2 regions of the Gordonia sp. IITR100 genome follow, and region 1 is predicted to be linked to the other one. Evidence: predicted binding sites of a transcription regulator. Region 1 holds the regulator's gene; the other holds the start of a gene.
The links. The regulator LexA, encoded in region 1, represses DNA repair genes until DNA is damaged. The targets are predictions, from matches to a motif close to CGAACANNTGTTCG.
Positions count from the first base shown of each region.

Region 2: the regulator LexA is predicted to act here: its motif matches at 2,244-2,257, upstream of B1818_RS02165 (HNH endonuclease signature motif containing protein).

Region 1 covers NZ_MVKV01000003.1:160,994-173,036, forward strand. Annotated here, with positions in the region: gene B1818_RS07155 (fructose-specific PTS transporter subunit EIIC) at 1-833, opposite strand, end outside; gene B1818_RS07160 (1-phosphofructokinase family hexose kinase) at 950-1,915, opposite strand; gene B1818_RS07165 (DeoR/GlpR family DNA-binding transcription regulator) at 1,912-2,682, opposite strand; gene B1818_RS07170 (phosphoenolpyruvate--protein phosphotransferase) at 2,831-4,540, shown strand; gene lexA (transcriptional repressor LexA) at 4,518-5,222, opposite strand; gene B1818_RS07180 (LysM peptidoglycan-binding domain-containing protein) at 5,447-5,986, shown strand; gene nrdR (transcriptional regulator NrdR) at 6,086-6,586, shown strand; gene hrpA (ATP-dependent RNA helicase HrpA) at 6,560-10,546, opposite strand; gene B1818_RS07195 (aspartate aminotransferase family protein) at 10,629-11,879, shown strand; gene B1818_RS24390 (helix-turn-helix domain-containing protein) at 11,925-12,043, opposite strand, start outside.
Region 2 covers NZ_MVKV01000001.1:439,110-451,152, forward strand. Annotated here, with positions in the region: gene B1818_RS02150 (class II aldolase/adducin family protein) at 1-69, shown strand, start outside; gene B1818_RS02155 (carbohydrate kinase family protein) at 66-1,019, shown strand; gene B1818_RS02160 (SDR family oxidoreductase) at 1,069-1,986, shown strand; gene B1818_RS02165 (HNH endonuclease signature motif containing protein) at 2,272-3,969, shown strand; gene tgt (tRNA guanosine(34) transglycosylase Tgt) at 3,983-5,251, opposite strand; gene B1818_RS02175 (hypothetical protein) at 5,343-5,846, shown strand; partial or broken gene B1818_RS24710 (DUF1877 family protein) at 5,877-6,266, opposite strand; gene B1818_RS02185 (SGNH/GDSL hydrolase family protein) at 6,331-7,224, opposite strand; gene B1818_RS02190 (MerR family transcriptional regulator) at 7,460-8,224, shown strand; gene B1818_RS02195 (glutamate decarboxylase) at 8,271-9,695, shown strand; gene murF (UDP-N-acetylmuramoyl-tripeptide--D-alanyl-D-alanine ligase) at 9,717-11,030, opposite strand; gene B1818_RS02205 (D-alanine--D-alanine ligase family protein) at 11,100-12,043, shown strand, end outside.

The DNA.
Region 1 (12,043 bases):
AACCGGTTGCGGTCCTTGACCCCGACGTCGGTGGCGAAGATGACGGCGTCGGCCGACGCGATCACATCCGGATCGAAGGCCGTGGTCGCCGAGGACCCCTGGGTCTCCACCGCGAACTCGACGCCGGCCCGCTCGGCGGCGTACTTCAGGGCGTCGGCCGCCATGTAGGTGTGGGCGATGCCGGTCGGGCACGCGGTGATCGCGACGATGCGCGGCGTGGCCGGTCCCGGGTCCGGGGTCCGGTCCGAGTCCGGGTGGGCCGGCGCACCTTCGGGTTCCTTGGTAGACGTCGCTGGTGCTGCCGCGGCGGCCGGGGCAGGGGTCGACGGGGCAGGGGTCGACGGGGTGGCGGTCGGCGCGGTGGCGGGGGCAGGGGGTGCGGGGTCGATGGCCTCGTTGACCAATTCGATGACCCGCTCCTCGTTCTCGGCCGCGCGGAGCGAGGCCACGAAGTCGGGCCGGACGAGTGAGCGCGCCAGCGAGCTGAGGAGCTTCATGTGCGCACTGGCACCCCCCTCGGGCGCGGCGATGAGGAAGACCAGGTCGGCCGGCCCGTCCGGTGCGCCGAAGTCGACCTTGCGGGACAGCCGCGCCATGGCGAGACTGGCCGCGGTCACCGACGCGGTACGGGCGTGCGGGATGGCGATGCCGCCGGGAAGTCCGGTGGCGGACTTGGCTTCTCGGTCCAGTGCGGCCCGCGCGAGGTCGGCGGGATCGGTGGTCCGGCCGGCCGCGGCGAGGGCGTCGGCGAGCGTGGTGATGACGGCGGCGGGATCGCCGCCGGCGTCGACGTCGAGACTCACCGTCTGGTCGGTGATGATCTGCTCGGTCATGGCATGTCCTTCGGTGGAAAGGGTGGGGTCGGTGCTGGGTGGGTCGATGGTGGATGGAGTCGGTGCTGGATGGGTGCGGTGTTGGATGGATGTGAGGACCCGCCGGGACGGTGCCGTCAGGTCATGCGCGCGGCTCCCGACAGTTCGGTCACCCGCACGCCGGGGAGGTCGAGGTGGTCGGGCGTGGGGGCCTGGGTGCCGGCGAGCGATGCCGCCGCCGCGCCGTACGCCACGGCCGACCGGAGGCAGTCGGCGGGCGCGGCCCCGGTGCTCTGCGCGATGAGGTAGCCGGCCAGTGACGAGTCGCCGGCGCCGACGGTGCTGCGGGGGACGATCGGCGGCGGGGTCGCCGACCACACGCCGGATGCGGTGACCAACACGGCCCCGACGGCGCCGAGGGTGGCGAGGACGTTGCCCCCGATCTGCTCGGCGATGGTCGTAGCGGCGTCGATGACCGGTCCGAGATCGTTGCGCGCGAGTGCTTCTCGGAGCTGTCCGGGGTCGGCTCCGGTCAGTTCGGCGAGCTCGTCCTCGTTGGGCTTGATCAGGTCGACGCGACCGGTGACGCTGGCACGGAGGGGAGCGCCCGAGGTGTCCACCGCGACCCGGCATCCGGCGAGGACGAGGTCGTCGGCGATCGAGCGGTACCAGTCGTCGGGGACGCCAGGAGGCAGCGAACCGCAGAGGGTGACCCACTGCGCGGAGCCGGCGTGCTCACGGATCAGCCCGACTAGCGCCTCGCGATCCGGGCCCGTCAAGGTGACGCCCGGTGCGTTGATCTTGGTGGTCGTCCCGTCGGATTCGGCGATGGTGATGTTGGACCGGACCTCGCCCTCGACCGGCACGGCGTCGTAGGGGAGTGCGAGGTCGTCGAGTGCGGCCCGCAACGGGTCGCCCGGCCGCGCCGGGAGCAGTGCGCGGGTGGCCAGGCCCGCGGCCGCGACGACCCGGGCCACGTTGACGCCCTTGCCGCCCGGCTCGGTGCGGACCACGCCGGCGCGCTGCACCTCGCCGCGGGCGAGCGGTGCGCCGAGTTCGAGGGTGCGGTCGAGACTCGGGTTGGCGGTGACGGTGACGATCATGCGATCACGACCTCGACGCCACGCGCGGACAGGGCCGCCGAATAGGCCGGGTCGATCCCGGAGTCGGTGATGAGGACGTCGACGTCGTCGAGTCCGGCGAAGGAGGTGAGGTCCTCGCGGTCCATCTTCGAGCTGTCGGCAAGGACTACGACCCGTTGCGCGGCTGCGACCATCGCCGCCTTGACCGCGGCCTCGTCCGGGTCGGGTGTCGACAACCCGTGGGCCTCGCTCAGGCCGTTCGTCCCGATGAAGGCGGTGGTCACGCGCAGTCGGCGAAGCGCGTCCACGGTGTCGACGCCCACGGTCGCCTGGGTGAGACCGCGTACGCGTCCGCCGAGGGCATGGAGACCGTCGGGATGGGTTCCCGCGAGCAGGCCGGCGATGGGCAGGCTGTTGGTGAACAGGGTGAGCCTCCGATCGGGAGCGGTCGCCTCGGCCGCGCGGTAGGTGGTGGTGCCGGCGTCGAAGAGCACCGAGCCGCCGTCGGGCGGCAGGAACCGGATGGCCGCCCGGCCGATCGCGGTCTTCTGCTCGATCTGGCTCGACTCCCGTTCGTCGATCCCGAGCTCGCCGAGGGTGCGCATGATCTCGGCGCGCACGGCGCCGCCGTGGACCCGCTGGAGATGTCCGGCGCGTTCCAGTACCGCGAGATCGCGTCGGACGGTCTCGCTGGTGACGTCGAATTTCTCGGCGAGCGCGGCCACGGATGCCCGCCCCGCGAGGCGCACCTCGTCGACGATCGCCTGTTGTCTCTCCTCGGCGTACACACCGCTCCGATCTCCGGTTTCGACCACCCGCTTGTTGAGGCGTGTGGGATTGGATGTTGTAGTAATTGTGTTTACGCCTGTTTGTGTTGACAAGTCAAGCACTTTTTGTAACGGTGGTCACATCGATAGTCGAGTGAGAGGCAAGACGATGGCGCAGATCCTGACGGGAACCCCGGTGGTCGGCGGATTGGCCCACGGTCCCGCGCTGTGGCCGGGCGAGCGACCCGACCACTCGCCGGAGAAGCTCGGCGTCGGTGTGGAGATCGCCGAGGAACGGCGCGCCGACGAGGTCTCGCGCTTCGCCACCGCGGCCGGCGCCGTCGCGGCGCGGCTGCGCACGCGCGCGTCGCAGAACACCGGGGTGACGGCCGAGGTGCTCGCCGCGACGGCGGGCCTGGCCGAGGACCGCGGCTGGATCGGTGCCGCGACCGCGCTCATCGGCAAGGGCGCCCCCGCCGAGGCCGCTGCCGTCGCGGCCACCGAACAGTTCGCGGCGGTGTTCACCAAGCTCGGCGGACTGATGGCCGAGCGGGTCACCGATCTCAACGACGTGCGCGACCGGGTCCTCGCCGAACTGCTCGGCCTACCCGAACCTGGTGTGCCCACTCCGGAGGTGCCGTCGGTCCTGCTCGCCGACGACCTCGCGCCCGCCGACACCGCGGGCCTCGACCCCACGAGCACCATCGCCCTCGTCACCCGCCTCGGCGGACCGACCAGCCACACCGCGATCATCGCGCGCCAGCTGGGGATCCCGTGCGTGGTGGCGGTGGCCGACCTGGACGAGATCGAGCCCGGCACAACCGTTCTCGTCGACGGCAGCACCGGGCGAATCGAGGTGGAGCCCGATGCGGAGGCGGCCCGGGCTCGCGTCGACGAGGATCGGCGGCATGCCGCACTCGTCGCCGGCTGGACCGGTCCGGGGCAGACCGCCGACGGGGTGGCCGTGGCGGTGCTCGCCAACGTCGCCGACGGATCGTCGGCACGCGCCGCGGCCGGGTACCCAGTCGAGGGCGTCGGGCTCTTCCGCACCGAACTCGCGTTCCTCGAGCGTGCCGACGAACCGTCGGTGGACGAGCAGGCCGCGATCTACCGGGAGGTGCTCGATGCGTTCAACGGGCAGAAGGTGGTCATCCGCACCCTCGACGCCGGGTCCGACAAACCGCTCCGGTTCGTGACCCATCCCGACGAATCGAACCCAGCGCTCGGCGTGCGGGGTGATCGGATCGCGCTGGCGCACCCCGAGATCCGCGCGCATCAGCTCGACGCGATCGCGCAGGCCGCGTCGGGGTCGGCCGTCGCGCCGTGGGTCATGGCGCCGATGATCGCCTCGCCGGCGGAGGCGCGCACCTTCGCCGCCGAGGTCCGTGGCCGTGGTCTGGTCGCCGGGGTGATGATCGAGGTGCCCGCGGCGGCGATCCTGGCCGAAGCCGTCCTCGCCGAGGTGGACTTCGTGTCCATCGGCACCAACGATCTGACCCAGTACACGATGGCGGCCGACCGGATGTCGGCCGATCTCGCCGGACTGACCGACCCGTGGCAACCGGCCGTGTTGAGCCTCATCGCGGGAGTCGCGGCAGCGGGCGCACGTCAGGGAAAGCCGGTCGGGGTGTGCGGCGAGGCCGCCGCCGATCCGAACCTCGCCTGCGTGCTCGTCGGTCTCGGCGTCACCTCGCTGTCCAGCGCGCCGGCTGCTGCCGCGGCCGTGGGGGCCCGGCTCGGCGAGGTGTCCGCACCGGACTGCCGGGCCGCCGCCGAGGCCGCCCTGGCCACCTCGGATCCCGCCGCGGCGCGCGAGGCTGCCGCGGCGGTGCTCGACGGTTCGGTCGGCGGAGAGGTCAGACTCGCCGCATCACGGTGACGACCTTGCCGAGGATGACGGCATCGTTGCCCGGGATCGGATCGAACAGTTCGTTGTGCGGCATGAGCCAGACGTTGGGGCCCTGACGCTTGAAGGTCTTCACGGTGGCCTCGCCGTCGATCATGGCCGCGACGATGTCGCCGTTGTCGGCGACGTTCTGCTGCCGGACCACGACCCAGTCGCCGTCGCAGATCGCGGCGTCGATCATCGACTCGCCGACGACGCGCAACAGGAAGAGCGATCCCTCGCCGACCAGCTCACGGGGCAGCGGGAAGACGTCCTCGACGGCCTCCTCGGCCAGGATCGGACCGCCGGCCGCGATACGGCCGAGAACCGGCACGAAGGTCGGCTCGGGAAGCTGGCCGGCCGTCGGGGTGTCCGGCGACGGGGTGTCACTCGGGGCGATGTTGACCGCACGGGGACGGTTCGCGTCGCGCTTGAGCAGCCCCTTGCGTTCCAGCGTCCGCAACTGATGGGCCACCGACGACGTCGAGGCCAGGCCGACCTCGTCGCCGATCTCCCGGATGCTCGGCGGATAACCGCGCTCGCGCACCGAGCGGCGGATCACCTCCAGGACCCCGGCCTGTCGCGGGGTGAGTGAGGCCTCGGCGGCGGCGGCGTCGAACGGGGCCTCGTCGTCGGCGCCCCGCGCTCGGCCGCGCCTATCGCCGGTGTCACTCATGTTCGGTTCCTCTCGTCTTCGGAACGTGCTGGTAGATGGCTTGCGCCGGGTCCGAGCCTAGCGGAGTTCGACCGGCACCTCAAACATTTGTTCGATGTGTCGCGAGACTTTGTCGGGCCGTCGTGCTACAAATTCGAACATCAGTGCATCGAACATCTGATCGATGTTCGAACACCGACCGCGACACCCCGCACGATCCAGACACCAGAACACCGGAGGGCACCATGCGCACCGCCACTCTCGTCGCTCCCGTCCGCACCGACCGTCCCGACGCTGTCCGGCCCCCCACCGACCGCGCCGATCGGGTCCGGACGCGCGCCCCGCTGTCCGACGGCGGCCGGCCGATAGACAACCGGCCGGCCGGCACCCGACCGCGGGGTGCGTCGCCGGTGACCCCGCGGGTGGGCGGTACCCACTGTGGCTCTCCGGTCGGGGTGCGCGGGCGTGGCCCGGTCGGACCCGACGCGGCGGTGTTCCGTCGGCGCCGCCGCACCGCGGTCGCGCTCCTCGCCGGCGTCGGGCTGGCGTTCGTCGTGTGGGTGTTCGGTGTCGTGGGCCAGAACTACTCGGACTCGCTGACCCCGTCCGCCGTGAGTGCCGAGGTCGTCCACGTGCGCTCGGGGGACTCGCTCAGCTCGATCGCCGGCCGGGTGGCACCCGAGATGCCGCGCGAGGTCGTGATCGACGAGATCGTCGCGATGAACGATCTGGGGTCGAGCGCGCTGCAGGTGGGCCAGCCCCTGCTCACCCCCCGGTACCGCTGAGGCCGGGCGGTATCCTCGATGTCACAGGGGCCGGCCGACAAGCGGCGGGGCGCACGCTTCGGGTGCGTTCCAGCGTCCCGCGACCTGCGTGAGGACACGATGCGCTGCCCCTTCTGCAAGAACGACGACACCAAGGTCATCGACTCGCGTGTCGCAGATGAAGGGCAGGCCATCCGCCGCCGTCGCTCCTGTGTGGAGTGCGGTCGCCGGTTCTCGACCGTGGAGAGCGCCGTGCTCGCGGTGGTCAAACGCAACGGCGTGACCGAACCGTTCAGCCGGGAGAAGGTCATGCGCGGCGTGCGGCGAGCCTGTCAGGGCCGCCACGTCGCCGAGGACGCGCTCGCGCAACTCGCCCAGCAGGTCGAGGACACGGTGCGCGCCAGTGGATCGGCCGAGATCCCCAGCAACGAGGTCGGACTCGCCATCCTGGGTCCGCTCCGCGATCTTGACGAGGTGGCGTATCTGCGCTTCGCCTCGGTGTACCGGTCGTTCGACTCGGTGGAGGACTTCCAGCGCGAGATCGACGACCTGAAGGCGGCATCGGGTTCCGGGAGCGCGCTCGCCGAACCCGTGTCAGCCGAGTCGGTCCAGAGCTCGTAGGACCCGTTTCTCCGACACCGGGAACGCGGTACCGAGACGCTGGGCGAACAGCCCCACGCGCAACTCCTCGACGAGCCACTGCGCTTCGTCGTCGACCACCGCCCGCCGGTGCTCGGGTACCTGTTCGATGCGCTGGGCCCACCGTTCGACGACGCGATCGACGGCGGCCACCCCGGCCTGGTCGCGTGCTGCGGACGCGGGTAGTGCCTCCAGACGTGCTTGCGCGCCGTCGAGATAGCGCGGCAGATTCTCCAGGTGGCGTCGCGCGGTGGCCGCCACGAATCCGTCGAACACGAGGTGGGCGACCTGTTCGGCGACGTCGTCGGCAGCCAGCGAACCGGCGTGCCGGTCGATCGCCGCCCGCAGCGGGGCCATCCGTTCGAGGGCCGCGACGGCCAGCGAGAAGTAGTCCGGTGCGGCCGCGGCGACCCGTGGCCGGATCTGTTCGAGCAGCGCCGAGAAGGACTGCGGTGAGCGAACCGCGGCGAGCTCTGCGTCGTCGATGTCGGCGACCGTGTCCCGGGTCGCCCGGCGGGTGCAGTCGGCGAGCAGTGCCTCGATGGTCGAGTACGGGCTCTGGCTCAGGGCGAGTCGTTCGACCGGACTCAGCGAGCCGGCGATCCGCTTGTGCAGCGGAGGTATCGCGAGGTCGAGGAGGGCGACGATCCCTCGTCGCAGGAGGCGATCTCGTGTCTCGGGGCTCGCCGCATCGACGACGACGACGCCCCGCGCGTGGCCCTTCGCATCGGAGACCACGTCGATCGTCGGGTACCGGGTCAGCCGCTGCCCCGCGACATCGACCGTGGTCTGCTCGGCGAGCGAGCCGATCCCGTCTGCGGTCCAGGTCCGATACAGGGTGCGCGACACCGTCTTCGGCGCCGCGGGCGTTCCGGTCTGCTGAAGTTCGGGCAACGAGTCGGCGCGGGAGACGATCCGCCCGGAGTCGTCGGCCACCGCGAAATGCATGCGCAGGTGCGGCGGTACCCGGTGGGTGTCGAAATCGGCTGCGGTCACCCGCATCCCGGTGATCGCGGAGAGCTCGCGCGCCAGCCCGGTGGCCAGCGGCTCTTTGCGCGGGGTGAGCCGGCCGAGCGCGAGTTCGGCGAACCGCTGCGCGGGTGACATGCTCTTGCGCAGCTGTTTCGGTAGCGACTTGACCAGTGCGGTGGCCAGTTCGGCGCGCATGCCCGGTACCGACCAGTCGAAACCGGCCGGTCGGACATGGGGGAGCAGTGCCTGCGGGATCACGACGGTGACGCCGTCGTCGGGTGCGCCCGGTTCGAACCGGTAGCGCAGTTCGAGTCGGGTGTCGCCCTGCTGCCAGGCGCCGGGATAGTCCGTGGGGGCGACGTCGGTGCCTCCCGTGACGTCCTCGGGGCGCAGATCCAGCAAATCGGGTTCGGCACGGCGGGCCTTCTTCCACCAGGTGTCGAAGTGCCGGGCCGAGGTGACGTCGGACGGTAGCCGCTGGTCGTAGAACTCGAAGAGCTGGTCCTCGGTGATCACGAGACCCCGGGTGCGCGTGCGGTTCTCGACGTCCGAGGCGGCCTCGAGAAGCTTGCGATTGCGGTCGAAGAAGGCGTGCTGCGTCCGCCAATCGCCCTCGACGAGAGCGTGCCGGATGAACAGCTCCCGCGAGACCACCGGGTCGATGGGGCCGTAGTCGACGCGCCGGCGGGCGACGAGCGGGACCCCGTAGAGGGTCACGCGTTCGTAGGCCATCGCCGCTCCGCGTCTCGCCGACCAGTGCGGCTCGCTGTGGGTGCGCTTCACCAGATCCCCGGCGAGTTTCTCGGCCCACAGCGGATCGATCCCGGCGACGGTGTGGGCGAACAGGCGCGACGTCTCGAGGACCTCGGCCGCCATGATGAAGGCGGGCGGCTTCTTGGCGAGCGGAGAAGCGGGGAAGATCATCAGCGTGGTGTTGCGCGCACCGGTGAACTCGCGGCCCTCGGTGTTGCGGGCGGCGATGTTGCTGAGCAACCCGGACAGGATGGATCGGTGGACGGCGTCGGCGTCGAGTTCGGTCGGTGCGACCGACCAGTCGAGGTCCTTGACGATCTCGGTCAGCTGCCGATGGAGGTCCTGCCATTCCCGGATGCGCAGGAAGTGGAGGTACTCGCGCTCACACATGCGCCGAAAGCGGCTGGCGGACAACTCCTTGCGCTGTTCGCCGAGGTACCGCCACAGCTCCACGTAGGACAGGAAGTCCGACTGCGGGACGACGAAGCGCCGGTGCTGGGCGTCGGCGGCCTCCCGGTGCTCGGCCGGCCGTTCCCGTGGATCGGGGAGCGACATCGCGGCGGCGATCACGAGAAGGTGGTCGAGACAACCCAGTTCGTGTCCGGCGATGAGCATCCGGGCGACCCGGGGATCGACCGGGATCCGCGACATCGACCGGCCGATCGGGGTCAGTCGCGGGGGCCCGCCCTCGCGCGGGACGGTGATGGCGCCGAGTTCGGTGAGAACACCCATACCGTCGCGGATCGCGCGGTCGTCGGGCGGCTGGACGAACGGGAACTCGGCGATCTCACCCAGTTTCAGCGAGGTCATCTGGAGGATGACCGCCGCGAGGTTGGTGCGCAGGATCTCCGGGTCGGTGAAGGCCGGCCGGGAGTCGAAGTCGTTCTCGCTGTAGAGACGGATGCAGACGCCCGGGGCGACACGACCGCATCGACCGGCCCGCTGCCGGGCACTGGCCTGTGAGACCGGTTCGATGGGAAGACGATTGACCTTGGTCCTGGTCGAGTACCGACTGATACGGGCGGTGCCGGTGTCGATGACGTAGCGGATGCCGGGCACGGTCACCGACGTTTCGGCGACGTTGGTCGCCAGCACGATCCGGCGTCCGTCGGAGGGGGAGAACACCTTCTGCTGCTCGGCGATCGACAGTCGCGCATAGAGCGGCACGATCTCGGCACCGGGCCCCTTGCCGCCGCCGGTTCGTCGACGGAGCGCCTCGGCGGTCTCTCGGATGTCCCGTTCGGTGGGCAGGAACACGAGGATGTCGCCGCGGCCACCGGCCCACAGTTCGTCGACGGCGGCGTCGATGCCCTGGATCTGGTCGAGGTCGGCATGTTCGCCGCCGCCGGCGTCGTCCCCGTCGTCGGGGCGTTCCTGCAGGCTCAGCGGTCGGTACCGGATCTCGACCGGATAGGTGCGTCCGGATACCTCGATGACCGGGACCGAGGTCTTCGGCGTGCTGAAATGCCGTGCGAAGCGCGCCGGTTCGATCGTCGCCGAGGTGATGATCACCTTCAGATCGGGGCGTCGGGGCAGCAGGCGGCGCAGATAGCCGAGGATGAAATCGATGTTGAGGCTGCGCTCGTGGGCCTCGTCGATGATGAGGGTGTCGTAGCGGCGCAGCATGGGGTCGGTGGCGATCTCGCGGAGCAGGATGCCGTCGGTCATGACCCGGACGAGGGTGTCGGCGCCAGACCGGTCGGTGAACCGGACGGAGTAGCCCACCGCGTCGCCGAGTTCGGTGTCGGTCTCGTCGGCGATGCGCTTGGCGACCGAGCTCGCGGCGATGCGCCGGGGCTGGGTGTGCCCGATCGACCCGCGGATGCCACGCCCGAGTTCGAGGCAGATCTTGGGGAGCTGGGTGGTCTTGCCCGAGCCGGTCTCGCCCGCGACGACCACGACCTGGTGGTTGCGGATCGCCTCGGCGATCTCGTCGCGTGCGGCGGAGACCGGTAGTTCGTCGGGGAAGCGCAAAATCGGCACGGTCGCGCGCCGCCGGTCGAGACGGGCGCGTGCCTTGTCGACATCGGCGACCAACTGTCGCCACTTCGCGGCATCCGGGCGCGCGGCGAGCCGATCGATGCGACGACGCAACCGGTCGGCGTCGACGAGGCCCACGTCGTCGAGTGCGCGGAGCAGATCCGAGCGGGGGATGTCCGATGCAGCGGTGTCCGGTGGAGACGGGGACGGGTCAGGTGACGAGGACGGGGCCGACATGATCACTCCAGGATATGGGGAAGCGCCGAGGCCGGTTCACCCCAGTGGCCGCGTGGGCCGCGTGGACCGGCATCATGGGGCCATGGCTGATGGTTCGAGCACTGGTACTGGATCGTTGTGGCACGGTTTCGCCGACATGGGTGCGGTGACCGCGAGCGGGCCGTTCGTCGTGACCAGGGGAGAGGGTGCGCGGATCTTCGACCGCGACGGCAACTCCTACCTGGATGCGACCGCCGGACTGTGGTTCACCAACGTCGGGCACGGCCGGACCGAGATCGCCGATGCCGTCGCGCGCCAGCTCGGCACCCTCGCGCACTACTCTAACTTCGGTGACTTCGCGAGCGACGTCACCCTGCAACTCGCCGAGGAGCTCGGCGCCATCGCGCCGGTACCCGGATCGAAGATCTTCTTCACCTCCGGCGGCAGCGACTCCATCGACACCGCGGTCAAACTCGCCCGCCGCTACTGGGTGGAGCAGGGCCGCGAATCCAAGCGGGTCGTCGTCAGCCGCACCAAGGCCTATCACGGGATGCATGCCGCGGGTACCTCGCTGGCGGGCATCCCGCTCAACCACGACGGCTACGGCGAACTCATGCACGACGTCCAGAACGTCGAATGGGACGACGCGAAGAGCCTGCTCGGTCTCATCGAGCGCGTGGGCGCCGACAACATCGCCGCGTTCTTCTGCGAGCCCATCATCGGCGCCGGCGGCATCTATCTCCCGCCGGAGGGCTACCTCGCCGAGGTGCGGGACATCTGCCGCGACCACGACATCCTCTTCGTCGTCGACGAGGTCGTCACCGGCTTCGGCCGCATCGGCGGCGAATCCTGGTTCGCCTCCGCACGATTCGGCCTCGAACCGGACATGATCACCACTGCCAAGGGGCTCACCTCGGGGTATGTCCCGATGGGCGCGGTGTTCATCGCACCGCGGATCGCCGAGCCGTTCTTCGCCGGTGGCGTCTGGTGGCGGCACGGGTACACCTACGGCGGCCACGCGGGCGCGGCGGCGGCGGCCCTCGCGAACCTTGAGATCATCCGGCGAGAGAACCTGCTCGCCGAGGCGACACGGCTCGAGGGCGACCTCGCCGCCGCGCTGTCGCCGCTCGCCGACCTCGACACGGTCGCCGAGGTCCGGACCGGACTCGGCGCGGTCACCGCGGTACAGCTGGCCGACCCAGCGACGGCGCCGGCCGCGGTGGTCAAGCTGCGCGAACATGGGGTGAGCACCCGGGCCGCAGGTCAAGGGGCGCTGCAGATCTCGCCCGCGTTCGTGATGACGACGGCCGAGGTCGGCGAACTCGCCGACCGGATGCGCGCAGCGCTGAGCTGACGCCGCAGGCCACGCCTTGTCGTGGTCATCCCGACGATCCGGAGGTCATCGCCGGGCCGCCGTGATGGTCTGCATGTGTTCCTCACCCCAGTCGCCCAGGGGTGCGAGTGCCCGGTCGCGCGCCGCGCCCTTGGGCGTCAGGCTGTAGACCACCCGGGGCGGTA
Region 2 (12,043 bases), on a different contig from region 1:
CAACAGCAGTCCACTGTCGCCCAGGCGATCCGGCTGGACTACGGGACACCCAAGGAGAACCGGACGTGACACCCTCACCGCGGCTCGAACCGCCGACGATCGCAACCGTGGGCGTCCATGTGCTGGACATCCACGTCGTCGGGATCGAGTCCATCCCGGCGGGGTCCGACGGCGCGCTCGTCCAGTCCATCGGTTTCTCCGCCGCCGGCACCGCGGGCGGAACCGCGCTCGTCCTCAGTCGGCTGGGCGCCACGGTCCGGACCCACGGAGCGATCGGCGACGACACGATCGGGCGTTCGCTGACCGCACTGCTGGACGCCGAAGGCGTCGACACCGGCGGCCTGGTTCCGAAGCCCGGGGTCCAGACGTCGTCATCGGTCATACCCGTGCAACCCAACGGGGACCGTCCCGCGTGGCACTGCATCGGGGCGAATGCGCAGTTCACGCTCGACGACCTGGGTGCAGACGCGCTGACCGGGCTCGACCACCTGCACCTCGGCGGCCCGGAGTTCCTCGGCGGCGCGGTCGCCGCCGTGCTCCTCGGCCGGGCGCGCGACCGCGGGATCACGACGTCGGCCGATCTGCTGTCGGGTGGCGACCCCGGCCTTCTCGAGTGGATCGCCGACGCACTTCCCCACCTCGACTACCTGCTGCCCAACGACGAGCAGACCCGGGGACTGACCGGAACCGACGACCTCACCGACGGCGCACGGGCGCTCCTGGACCGCGGTGTCGGTTGCGTGGCGCTCACCCGCGGCGCCGACGGCGCGCTGGTCGTGACCGGCGACGATGTGGTCACGGTGCCGGCGTTCGAGGTGGACGTCGTGGACACCACTGGTTGCGGCGACTCGTTCTCCGCCGGGTTCTTGACCGGCCGCCTGCGCGGGCTCGGTCTCGCCGACTCCGCCGAACTCGGTTGCGCGGTGGCCGCGCACGTCGCCCAGGGCATCGGGACCGGGGCGAACTCGTACGATCTCGCCGCGATCGAGTCCTTCCGGCAGTCCCGCGCCGCGGGCTGAGCGCGCCTCCTCTCGGTTTGGTGAACCCCGCCTCGGGTAGGCGATCACCATGACAGACAACAAGGAAATCAACGGCTCCACCGTCGTGATCGCCGGCGCGTCGAGCGGATTCGGACGCGGCGCCGCGGTGCGACTCGGAGAACTCGGCGCGAACGTCGTCGTCGCGGCGCGTCGAACCGCGGTCCTCGACGAGGTCGTCGCAGAGATCACCGGCAAGGGCGGGTCGGCGCTGGCGGTGCCCACCGATGTCAGCGATCCGCGTGCCGTCGCCCATCTCGCGTCCGCCGCGCTCGAACGGTTCGGGTCGATCGACGTGTGGGTGAACAACGTCGGCGTCGGCGCGGTCGGATACTTCTGGGACATCCCGATCGAGGACCACGCTCGCCTCGTCGACGTGAACCTGAAGGGCCTGATCTACGGCGCACATGCGGCGCTGCGCGTCTTCCGGTCGCAGGGTCGCGGCACACTCATCAACGTGGGCTCGGTCGACAGCGAGGTACCCATCGCACTCCAGAACACCTACGCCGCAACGAAGGCGGCGGTTCGGAGCCTCGGGCACTCGATCAGCGAAGAGCTGCGCATGGCCGGCGACGACGCCATCAAGGTCGGCACCATCATGCCGTGGGCCGTGGACACCCCATGGTGGGTCCACGCCGCCAACTACACCGGACACGAACCGCGGATGTCCGCGATGGACGATCCGCAGATCGTGGTCGACGCGATCGTGGCAGCCTGCACCGACCCGAAGCTGGACCAACCGGTCGGCTACAAGGCCAAGGCCGCCAACGCTTCTCACCATCTCATGCCCGGGATCACCGAGCGGTCCTCCGCGGCGACGGCGAAGTCCGAGACCGAGAAGGGGACACCGGTCGAGCCGCACGCGGGTGCGATCCACGACCCCAACCCGGACAGCACCGGGGTCGCCGGCGGCATCCGCGAACGGATGGTTGCCGAGGACTCGCGCTGACGCCCGTCCGCCGTCGCTCGTTGTGGTGCGCCGCCCTCTGTTGGTCGAGCACCGCCGCAGTGTCCCGCTGGTCGAGCCGCGTCGAAGTGCCCCGCTGGTCGAGCAGCGCCGCAGTGTCCCGCTGGTCGAGCAGCGTCGACCGAGCGAAGCGAGGACGCCGCGTCCGTCGAGGCCACCGAGGCGACGCGTAACTCCTGTCGGTGCGGCGTGATTCGATTGCCAGACCACCCCGAGAAATCCAGAGACCACCCTTGACTCGCACGTATGTTCGAGTATCGTGGAGGTATGTCATCGGGGGCGGGGGCCGGATTCACATCGGTGGACCCATCGCAGGAGTCGGTCGAGCCGCGCTTTCGTCCCGACCACGAACTCTCCGCTTCTGAACTCGTCGAGGTCCTGAATCACTGCGCGGGCTTGGCAGCAGCGTCCGCGCATCGAATGATGGTCGTTGCCAGCCTCATTCACGACGAACGCGAGATGGATTACGCGCAGCGCCGCGCCGAGACGCACAACGGCGAACTCGACTCCATCGAAGCCTTCGAGCACCTGTCCGCGCGAGTGGCCGCGGGCGAGAACCCCTACGAGCAGTTCGGGCCGAACGGGCTCGAGCAGGCCATCGCCGAAGTCGGTGCCACCCTCACGGTGACGCCGGCCGAGGCGAAAGATCTCATCGAGGCCGGCGACGCACTGCGCTACCGACTCTCCTTTACCGGACACGCACTCGCGTGTGGTCGAATCGACAAGCGCCGCTTCCTCATCGCGCTCAAGCGCACCGATCTCATCACCGACGACGAAGAGATGCAGACCGTGGACGCCCATCTGGCCGAGGCGATCTTCGCCCGCGCACCGATGTCGACGGCGCGGTTCACCGCCATGGTCGATTCCATCGTCGCCAAGTGGGCGCCCGACGCGGTCCGTCGACGCAAGGAACGCGTCAAGGGTGATCGCAAGGTGACGGTGAGCCCCGATCGCTTCACACCCGGGCAGTCCCGGATCTCCGGCACGCTGCCCAATGCTGATGCCGCCGAGTTCGACGCCCGCCTGACGGCGATGGCCACCGCGGTCCACGCCGGTGACCCTCGAAAGTTGGCCAACCGCCGAGTCGACGCTCTGAAAGCGCTCGCCCGGGGTGAAGCCGCCATCACCTGCCTCTGCGACGACTGTGTCATCACCGCAACCGAACCCGACACAGCACCAGACCTCGACGCAGCGACAGTGGATACCGCCGAGCCGCCTACATCAGCTGCTGAGATGGTGGATGCGGACAACGACGTCGACCCGTCAGCCGACGTCGTTGTCGATGACCCGGCCGCGCCGGCCGCCTCGGCGTCGGACTCACCCGCGCCGCGCGCGACTTTCCACATCGTGGTGAACCTGTCGACCCTGATCGGCCTCGACGACGACCCCGCCTTCCTCGACCGCCACGGCATCATCGACGCCGACACCGCCCGAACACTCCTCGCCGAAGCCCGCCGCACCTACATCCATCCCGCACCCGACGCACCCGACGGTTCACCGCCTCCCGACGCGGACAGTTCGACAACGCGATACACCCCCTCGAAGAAGCTGCAGGCGCTGGTGCGCGCCGGCGAACTGTGCTGCACCTTCCCCGGCTGCAACGCCCCGGTCTGGCAGATCGATCTCGACCACACCGAACCCTTCGATCACACCGACCCGCGTCGCGGTGGCCCGACCGATGCGCGCAACCTCAAACCGCTGTGCCGGTTCCATCACCGCATCAAGACCTTCACCAGCTGGCAGGACCACCAAGACGAGTCCCGCACCGCCTGGTTCACCACCCCCACCGGGCACATGTTCGTCGGCAACGCCTTCAGCGGACGCGACCTGTTCAACAAGCTCTTCCCCAGACGGTCACCCGATCACCCCGCCCGAGACAGACTCAACACCCAGCGCGACAACGACTTCCGACGCCACCAACGCGCCGAGAAGCGCTGGAACGACGCCAACCCGCCACCGTTCTGAGCAATGGTCACGCCTACCGGGGACCTCCGTAGTAACGCCGGAGGAACTCGTCGCGGTACTCGGTGTATGTGCCGTTCTCGATGGCCTGGCGGGCCCGGTCGACGAGCGTGACGATGAAGGACACGTTGTGCAGCGTCGCCAGCGTGGGGCCGAGGCCTTCCTTCGCCTTGAACAGATGATGCAGGTAGGCCCGGCTGTACTGCGAGGTGTAGTTCTCGACCTCGGGGTCGAGCGGCCGGAAGTCACTGCGATACTTGGCATTCGTGACGTTGTACCGGCCGTCGAGTGAGTAGATCGCACCGTTGCGGGCGACCCGGGTCGGCGATACGCAGTCGAAGGTGTCGACGCCGTTCTCGATGGCGGTGAAGATGTCGTCGGGTTCACTGATCCCCAAGAGGTGTTTCGGGGAGTCCTCCGGGAGTTCGTCGTTGACCCAGCCGACGATGGTGCCGAGGTTGTCCTTCTCGAGTGCTCCGCCGATGCCGTAGCCGCCGAAGCCCTTTCCGCCGGCCGCGCGGTCCGCCTCGCTCAAGGCGACGAGGTCGCGAGCGGCCTTGCGCCGCAGATCCTCGTACTGGGCGCCCTGGATGACACCCCAGAGCGACTGCTGCGGCCGGTGTGCGCGTTCGACGCTCAGCCGATTGTGTTCGGCGAGACAGCGAATCGCCCACAACCGGGTGCGCTCGAGCGAATTCACCTGGTACTCGCGAGTGTTCATCAGGGTGGTCAGCTCGTCGAAGGCAAAGATGATGTCGGCGCCCAGCTGGTGTTGGATCTGCATCGACACCTCCGGCGTGAAGCGATGCGCCGAACCGTCGAGGTGCGACTTGAAGGTCACCCCGTCGTCGTCGACCCGCGAGAGCCGTTCTTTGCCGTTGGCGGTGAGGTCGTCGTCGGGCGTGCCGGTGGCCTCCATCGAGATGACCTTCTTGAACCCCGCGCCCAGCGACATCACCTGGAAGCCGCCGCTGTCGGTGTACGTGGGCCCCCGCCAGTTCATGAACGCGCCGAGCCCGCCGGCCGCGTCGATGATCTCCGGCCCCGGCTGCAGATACAGGTGGTAGGCGTTGGCGAGCACGGCCTGGGCGCCGAGGGCGGAGACCGATTCCGGGAGGACCGTCTTCACGGTCGCCTTGGTACCGACGGGGATGAACGCGGGGGTGTGGATCTGACCATGCGGTGTGGTGATCGTCCCCGTGCGCCCACGGGTGCCGGCGAGGGTGGTGCCGACGGCGTAGGTGGGGTCGGCGACTTCGGTTCCGGTACTGCTCACGTCCAGCATCTTCGCAGGTCGGGCGCGCCCATCCCAAACCGCCGACCGACACCGGCCACCGGTGCGGTCGACGAGACCGCATTCGCTACCGTGGTGAACCATGTCGCGCAGATCTCGTCCCACCGGTCCCTCCACGAGCCGCTCTCGCCGACCGATCAGGGTCGCGGCGGCGACCCTCGGACTCGCGGCGGCGATGTCGATGCTCGTGGCCTGCGGCGCGGAACAGGACGTGACCACCGCGTCGTCGACCTCTCAGGCCGTTGCCGCGGAGTCGGGATCACCGTCCGCCGAACAACCCGCCACCTCGCCGCCGGTGGTCCCCGGTCGCAAGCCGGTGTCGACGACGACGTCGAGTGCGACCGCGTCCGACGATTCAGACACCACTTGCGGCACCATCCCGGGCCCCGACGGCGCGTTGCGAGTCATGATCCTCGCCGGCGACGTGTCCTGTGATTCGGCGCGGACCATCGCCACCCAGTACGGACCGAAGATCACCACCGGCCAGCAGCAGTCGGTGGCCGGTTGGACCTGCGCACCGTCTCAGCTCGAAGGCGTCCTCGCGGCCTGCCAGAAGGGCACCGCGGTCATCGGTTTCGCGCCGTAGTTCTTCTATGGGGCCCAGATGTTCGACAGCCCCATCGTCCCAATGGCGCATCATCGGCCACACCTCCTGGCGAGCGAGTTCTGTCGCGGTGGTGTCATCGAGCAACGTGTCGAAGGTGATGTGCGCGAGGATGTCCCGGGTGGCCACCACGTACTCGGGACTCATGTAGTTCGGGATACCTTCGCCGAAGTCGATGTTGCCGGGCGCCATTCCTTGCCCTCGGACCGGGTTCACAGGCATCGCCGATCGGTCGAACATCAGCTCGAGTGCCTGATACGCCTTGTCGATGTCGGTGGAGATGGTCGGGTCGGCTTCACGGAGGCTGCTGACGAAGTCGGCGATGTCCCGGGCCGAACCCATCATGTTGATTTCGCGCAGTTCATCGTCGCTGAGCCTGGTGTACGACCGAATGAGTCCCATGAGTACCCCCCTACCGACCAGTGAGCAGTGCCTCTACACGGCGAGCAGCCCGCACAGCGGTCCCTCACCGCAGCGCGGCCACGACCTGGTCGGCCATCGCCTTCTGGCCGCGCGCGTTGGCGTGCATCGCGGGGAAGCTGACCGCACCGAGCGTCGGCTCGACCCATCGCCGTTCGCCCGCGCAGGCGTCGTGGCCCGCGGAGACCTTGGTCATGTCGACGAAGGTCACGCGGGTGGCTGCGGCGGCGCGGCGCATGGCGTCGTTGAGGGCTTTGAAGACACGATGCAGGTACGCGGTGTCCCCGGGCGTCGTGAGCAACGACGCCGAGCAGAGCGCCGAACCCGTGGCCGGGAAGATCTGCGGATATCCGACGAGGACGACGCGTGCGCGCGGCGCTTCGCGGCCGACGAGGCGCAGGGCGTTCACGAGGTCGGGGTAGGTCGAGGATTTGATCTTGTCGACCAACGAGGTACCGAACTCGTCGCGACATGGGGTCGCCGACAGCGGCGCGGCCATCCACGCCCGCTGGCAGGCCGAGGTCGAGTTGCTGAACAGTCCGTTGTTGTTCGCGCCGATCGTGAGGGTGATCAAGCGGGTGGCCGGTCCGATCGCGCTGATCTGGGGTCCTTGCCACCGATACTGCGACTTGGTCAGGTCTTCGGTCGTCGCGCCCGCGCAACTGACATCGACGACCTCGGTCCCGCGTCGTTTGGCAACGAGGCTGGAGTAGTTGATCGCCGAGTTCGAGCAGAAGGTCGCCGCGCTCGTCGCCTGGGGGAACACCGATGCGCCTGCGCTGTAGCTGTCACCGAGATTCACGTATGCGTATCCGTCCGCTGCCTGGGCCCCGCCGGCCGTGACGAGTCCGACGAGGAGAGCGACTACGGTGGCCGCCGCGGTCAACAGGGCTCGGATGCCGAGGCCTCGGCGGGGGCTGCGGCCATACGGCACGGACATGCGGTGACTCCAGATCGTGGTACGCGTGTTACTGATGTTGCAGGTGATATCAACACTATCGGGCTGACGGCCCGAGCTCGGTGCACCCGTACCCTAGTTTCCAATCTGATACACATGTCAAGTTTCTATGACGCCGACGGCATGAGCCGTCCACCGATCGCTCCGCTCGCTTGACCCTCACGCGACGTCAGGCAGCAGGGTTGTCGATGTGAGCGAGGAAAAGCACACTTCGAAGGTGGACACCCGGGAGCTGACCGTCGGTGTCGTCGCCGGCATGGTCGGCGTCAGCATCCGCACGCTGCATCACTACGACCAGATCGGCCTGGTGGTGCCATCCGGTCGGACACCAGCCGGGTACCGCGTCTACGACGACACCGACGTCGAACGTCTCCACCAGGTACTCACCTACCGTGAGCTGGGCTTTTCCCTTGAGCAGATAGCGACCCTGCTCGACGATCCGGACGTGGACCCCATGGGTCACCTCGAGACGCAGCGCGAGCTGCTGACCGAACGGATCGATCGCCTGCTCCGGATGGTCGCCTCACTGGAGGAGATGATGAACGCAAAGAAGGAAGGCATCGCCCTGTCGGCGGCCGAGCAGGCCGAGATCTTCGGCGACCGATGGCCAGGCGAGGAGTACGCCGCCGAGGCCGAGGAACGCTGGGGGAACACCGACGCGTGGAAGCAGAGCCAGAAGCGGACCGGGCAGTTCTCCAAGGAGGACTGGCAGCTCATCAAGGAGGAGACCGACGACCTGGAACGGCGGCTCGCGGACGCGATGCGTCGCGGGGTGACTCCTGGCACCGCCGAGGCGAACTCGCTCGCCGAAGAGCACCGCGCACAGATCGGGCGTTTCTACGACTGTGATCACCACATGCAGGTCTGCCTCGCCGACATGTACGTCGCGGATCCGCGGTTCACCGCACACTACGACGAGCAGGCCCCCGGCCTGGCCGTCTACCTGCGGGAGGTGATCCACGCAAACGCGGGACGAGGGTGAAAGATCGCCACCCGCCGGTCGTCCGGGTCGGATAGGTTCGGTGTCCATGACCACCGACCCGGGCGTCCACAACAAGAGCGGTGGCGCCCGCGCCACCACCAACATCGGCGATGCGATGAACCTGCGCACCGTCTTCAACCGCGACGGCGAGGCCACCGACCTCCCCAAGTTCGCGCTGGGCGACTCGATGTTGTTGCCCGACACGGCTTATCAGATCGTCCACGACGAGGCGATGCTCGACGGGAACGCCCGCCTGAACCTCGCGACCTTCGTGTCGACGTGGATGGACGACGAGGCGAAGAAGTTGTACTCGGAGACCTTCGACAAGAACATGATCGACAAGGACGAGTACCCGCAGACGGCCGCGATCGAGGACCGGTGCTGGCGCATCCTCGCCGACCTGTGGCACAACCCGGACGTCGACAACGCGATCGGTACCTCGACGATCGGCTCGTCGGAGGCCTGCATGCTCGGTGGGCTCGCGCTCAAACGGCACTGGCAGACCCGGCGCCGCGCCGAGGGCAAGTCGACCGAGAATCCCAACATCGTGCTGTCGACGGCGGTCCAGGTGTGCTGGGAGAAGTTCTGCAACTACTTCGAGGTCGAGCCCAAATGGGTACCGATCAGCCCCGACCACCTCGTCCTCGACGGTCACGAGCTCGAGAAGTACGTGGACGAGAACACGATCGGGGTCGTCGCCATCATGGGACAGACCTACACCGGGATGTACGAGCCGGTGACCGCGATCGCGGCCAAGCTCGACGAGATCCAGGCCGACACCGGGCTCGACGTCAAGATCCACATCGACGGCGCGTCGGGTGCGATGATCGCCCCCTTCTGTCAGCCGGACCTCGAATGGGACTTCCGTGTCGACCGTGTCGTCTCGATCAACACCTCGGGCCACAAGTACGGACTGGTCTATCCAGGTGTCGGCTGGATCGTGTGGCGCGACACCGACGCACTGCCCGAGAGCATGGTGTTCCACTGCTCCTACCTCGGCGGCGACATGCCGACCCTGGCACTCAACTTCTCCCGCCCCGGCGCACAGGTCCTGCTGCAGTACTACGTGTTCCTGCGGCTCGGCCGCGCCGGCTTCACCCAGGTCCAGCAGGGTTCTCTCGATGTGGCGCAATGGCTTTCCGGACAGATCGCCCAGATCGACGGCCTCGAATTGGTCAGCAAGGGCGACACGATCCCGGTCTTCGCCTGGAAACTGAAGGCCGGGCACAGCGAGAACTGGAACCTCTACGACCTGTCCGACCGCCTGCGCATGAAGGGCTGGCTGGTTCCCGCATACCCGATGGCCGACGACCTCGCCGACCTGACCGTGCAGCGAATCGTCGTGCGCGCCGGGCTGAGTCACGACCTCGCCCGTGCACTCATCGCCGACATCCGGACCGAGGTCGACTTCCTCAATCGCCTGGAGAGCCCGATGCCACGCGAGGGGGATGGGTCACACTTCCACCACTGAGCTCTCGCCTGCCGAACCCCCTCAGTCCAGCAGCGCCTGCGCCACGCGCTCGAGGGCGGCGACCCGACTCCCCTTGACCAGCACTGCGGTCCCGTCGTCGAGGTCGCCGAGTTCGGCCGACACGCCGTCGACGTCGGAAACGTGCCGAGCGGTGTCACCGTAGTCGGCCTCGGCGACCGCGATGACCTCGATGCCCAGATCCCTGGCCTCCAGTGCGATCGCACGGTGCTGGTCTGGCGAGTCGGCGCCGAGTTCGGCCATGGTGCCGAGAACCGCCACCCGACGCGACGCGGGGAGGGTCGCCAGCGACCGCAGCGCAGCCGACATCGACGTCGGGTTGGCGTTGTAGGCATCGTTGAGGACCGTGACGCCTCGCGACGAGGTGGCGAGTTCCATTCGTAGACCGGACAATTCGGCGGCGAGGAACCCGTCCGCCATCGACTCGACCGGCACCCCGAGCCCGCCGGCGGCGGCCGCCGCCGCCAGCGCGTTGGGGACCTGGTGCTCACCGCGGGCGCCCAGTCGGACCTCCGTCGAACCCCACGGTGTGTGCAGCCGGAACGACGCGCGCAACTCGTCGTCCAGGACGATGTCGGACGCGTACACATCGGCGTCCGGCGAGAGCCCGTAGCGCAGGACACGTGCCGAGGTGCGATCCGCCATCGCCGCGACGTACCGATGGTCGGCATTGAGCACCGCGATCCCGTCGGCCGGGAGCGATTCCACCAGTTCACCCTTCGCGCGCGCGACGGACTCGATGTCACCGAACAGCTCCAGGTGCACGCCCTCGACGCGGGTGATCACGCCGACCGTCGGTTTCGCGATGGAACACAGCAGGTCGATGTGCCCGATGCCGCGGGCGCCCATCTCGAGGACCACCGCCTCCACGTCGTCGGCGGCCGCGGCGAGGGTGATCGGGAGCCCGAGCTCGTTGTTGAACGACTTCTCGCTCGCCGCGGTGCGGTAGGTGGTGCGCAGCACACCCGCGAGCAGATCCTTGGTCGAGGTCTTGCCCACCGAGCCGGTGATGCCCACCACGCGATCGGGGACCCGGGCGCGGACCCCTCGACCGAGGTCGGCGAGGGCGAGCGCGGTGTCGGCGACGCGGATGGCGGTCCCGCCGACCGGGTCGACCCTCGAGGTGAGGTAGGCGGTGGCCCCGGCGTCGAGCGCCGACTTGATGAAATCGTGGCCGTCGCGCTCGGCGACGATCGGCACGAACAGCTGGCCCGGCCGAACACTCCGCGAGTCGATGCTCGCCCCGTCGATCTGCACGTCGGGGCCCAGCAGCTCCCCGCCCACGGCCTCCGCGACCTCGCTTGCTCTGAAATGCACGGTCTCACGCTAGCCGAGTCCCCAGCACACGCCGAGAACCCGATTGCACGGGGCCGTATCGTGACAGGCATGTCTTCTCGGCTGTTGCGTCTGGTGGTTCTCTACGGTGGCGTCTCCGCCGAGCATGATGTGTCGCGGGTCACAGCGGCTCATGTCCTGGCCGCGGCCGACCGGACCAAGTACGACCTGGTCCCCATCGGCATCGCCAAGGACGGGACGTGGTTGCGCAACGACAAGGCGATCGCCGCCATCGCCGACGGCACGCCACTCCCCGACACCCTCGAGGTCGCCGGAACCGCCGTCGACCCGCTGACCGAACTGCGTGGTCACGCGGACCAGGCCATCACGGTCGTCCTTCCCCTTCTCCATGGACCACACGGTGAGGACGGCACCATCCAGGGGATGCTCGAGTTGTTCAAGCTGCCGTATGTGGGCGCGGGTGTGTTGTCGTCCGCGGTGTGCATGGACAAGGCGATGGCCAAGATCGTCGCCGAGCAGGCAGGCATCCCGCAGTGCCGCTGGGTCGAGTTCCGCGACGGTGTCGACGACCCGGAGACGATCACCGCCCGCGCGATCGACGCGCTGGGGCTCCCGGTGTTCGTCAAGCCGGCGAACCTCGGCTCGTCGGTGGGCATCACCAAGGCGCACGACGATGCCGAACTCGACACGGCGGTGAATCTCGCGCTCCGATACGACAACGTGGTCATCATCGAGGAGGCCGTCACCGGGCGCGAGATCGAGGTAGCCGTTCTCGGTGACACGGCGCCCGAGACCTCGGTGCCGGGCGAGATCAAACCCGGGAGCGAGTTCTACGACTACGAGGACAAGTACGTCACCGGCGCCGCCCAGCTGGTCATCCCCGCTGCGGTGTCCGACGCGGCGGCCGCCGAGGTCCGCGAGCTCGCGGCGAGAACGTTCACCGCGATGCGCTGCACCGGCATGGCCCGCGTCGACTTCTTCTACGAGGAGTCCGGCCGTGGCTGGCTGCTCAACGAGGTCAACACCATCCCGGG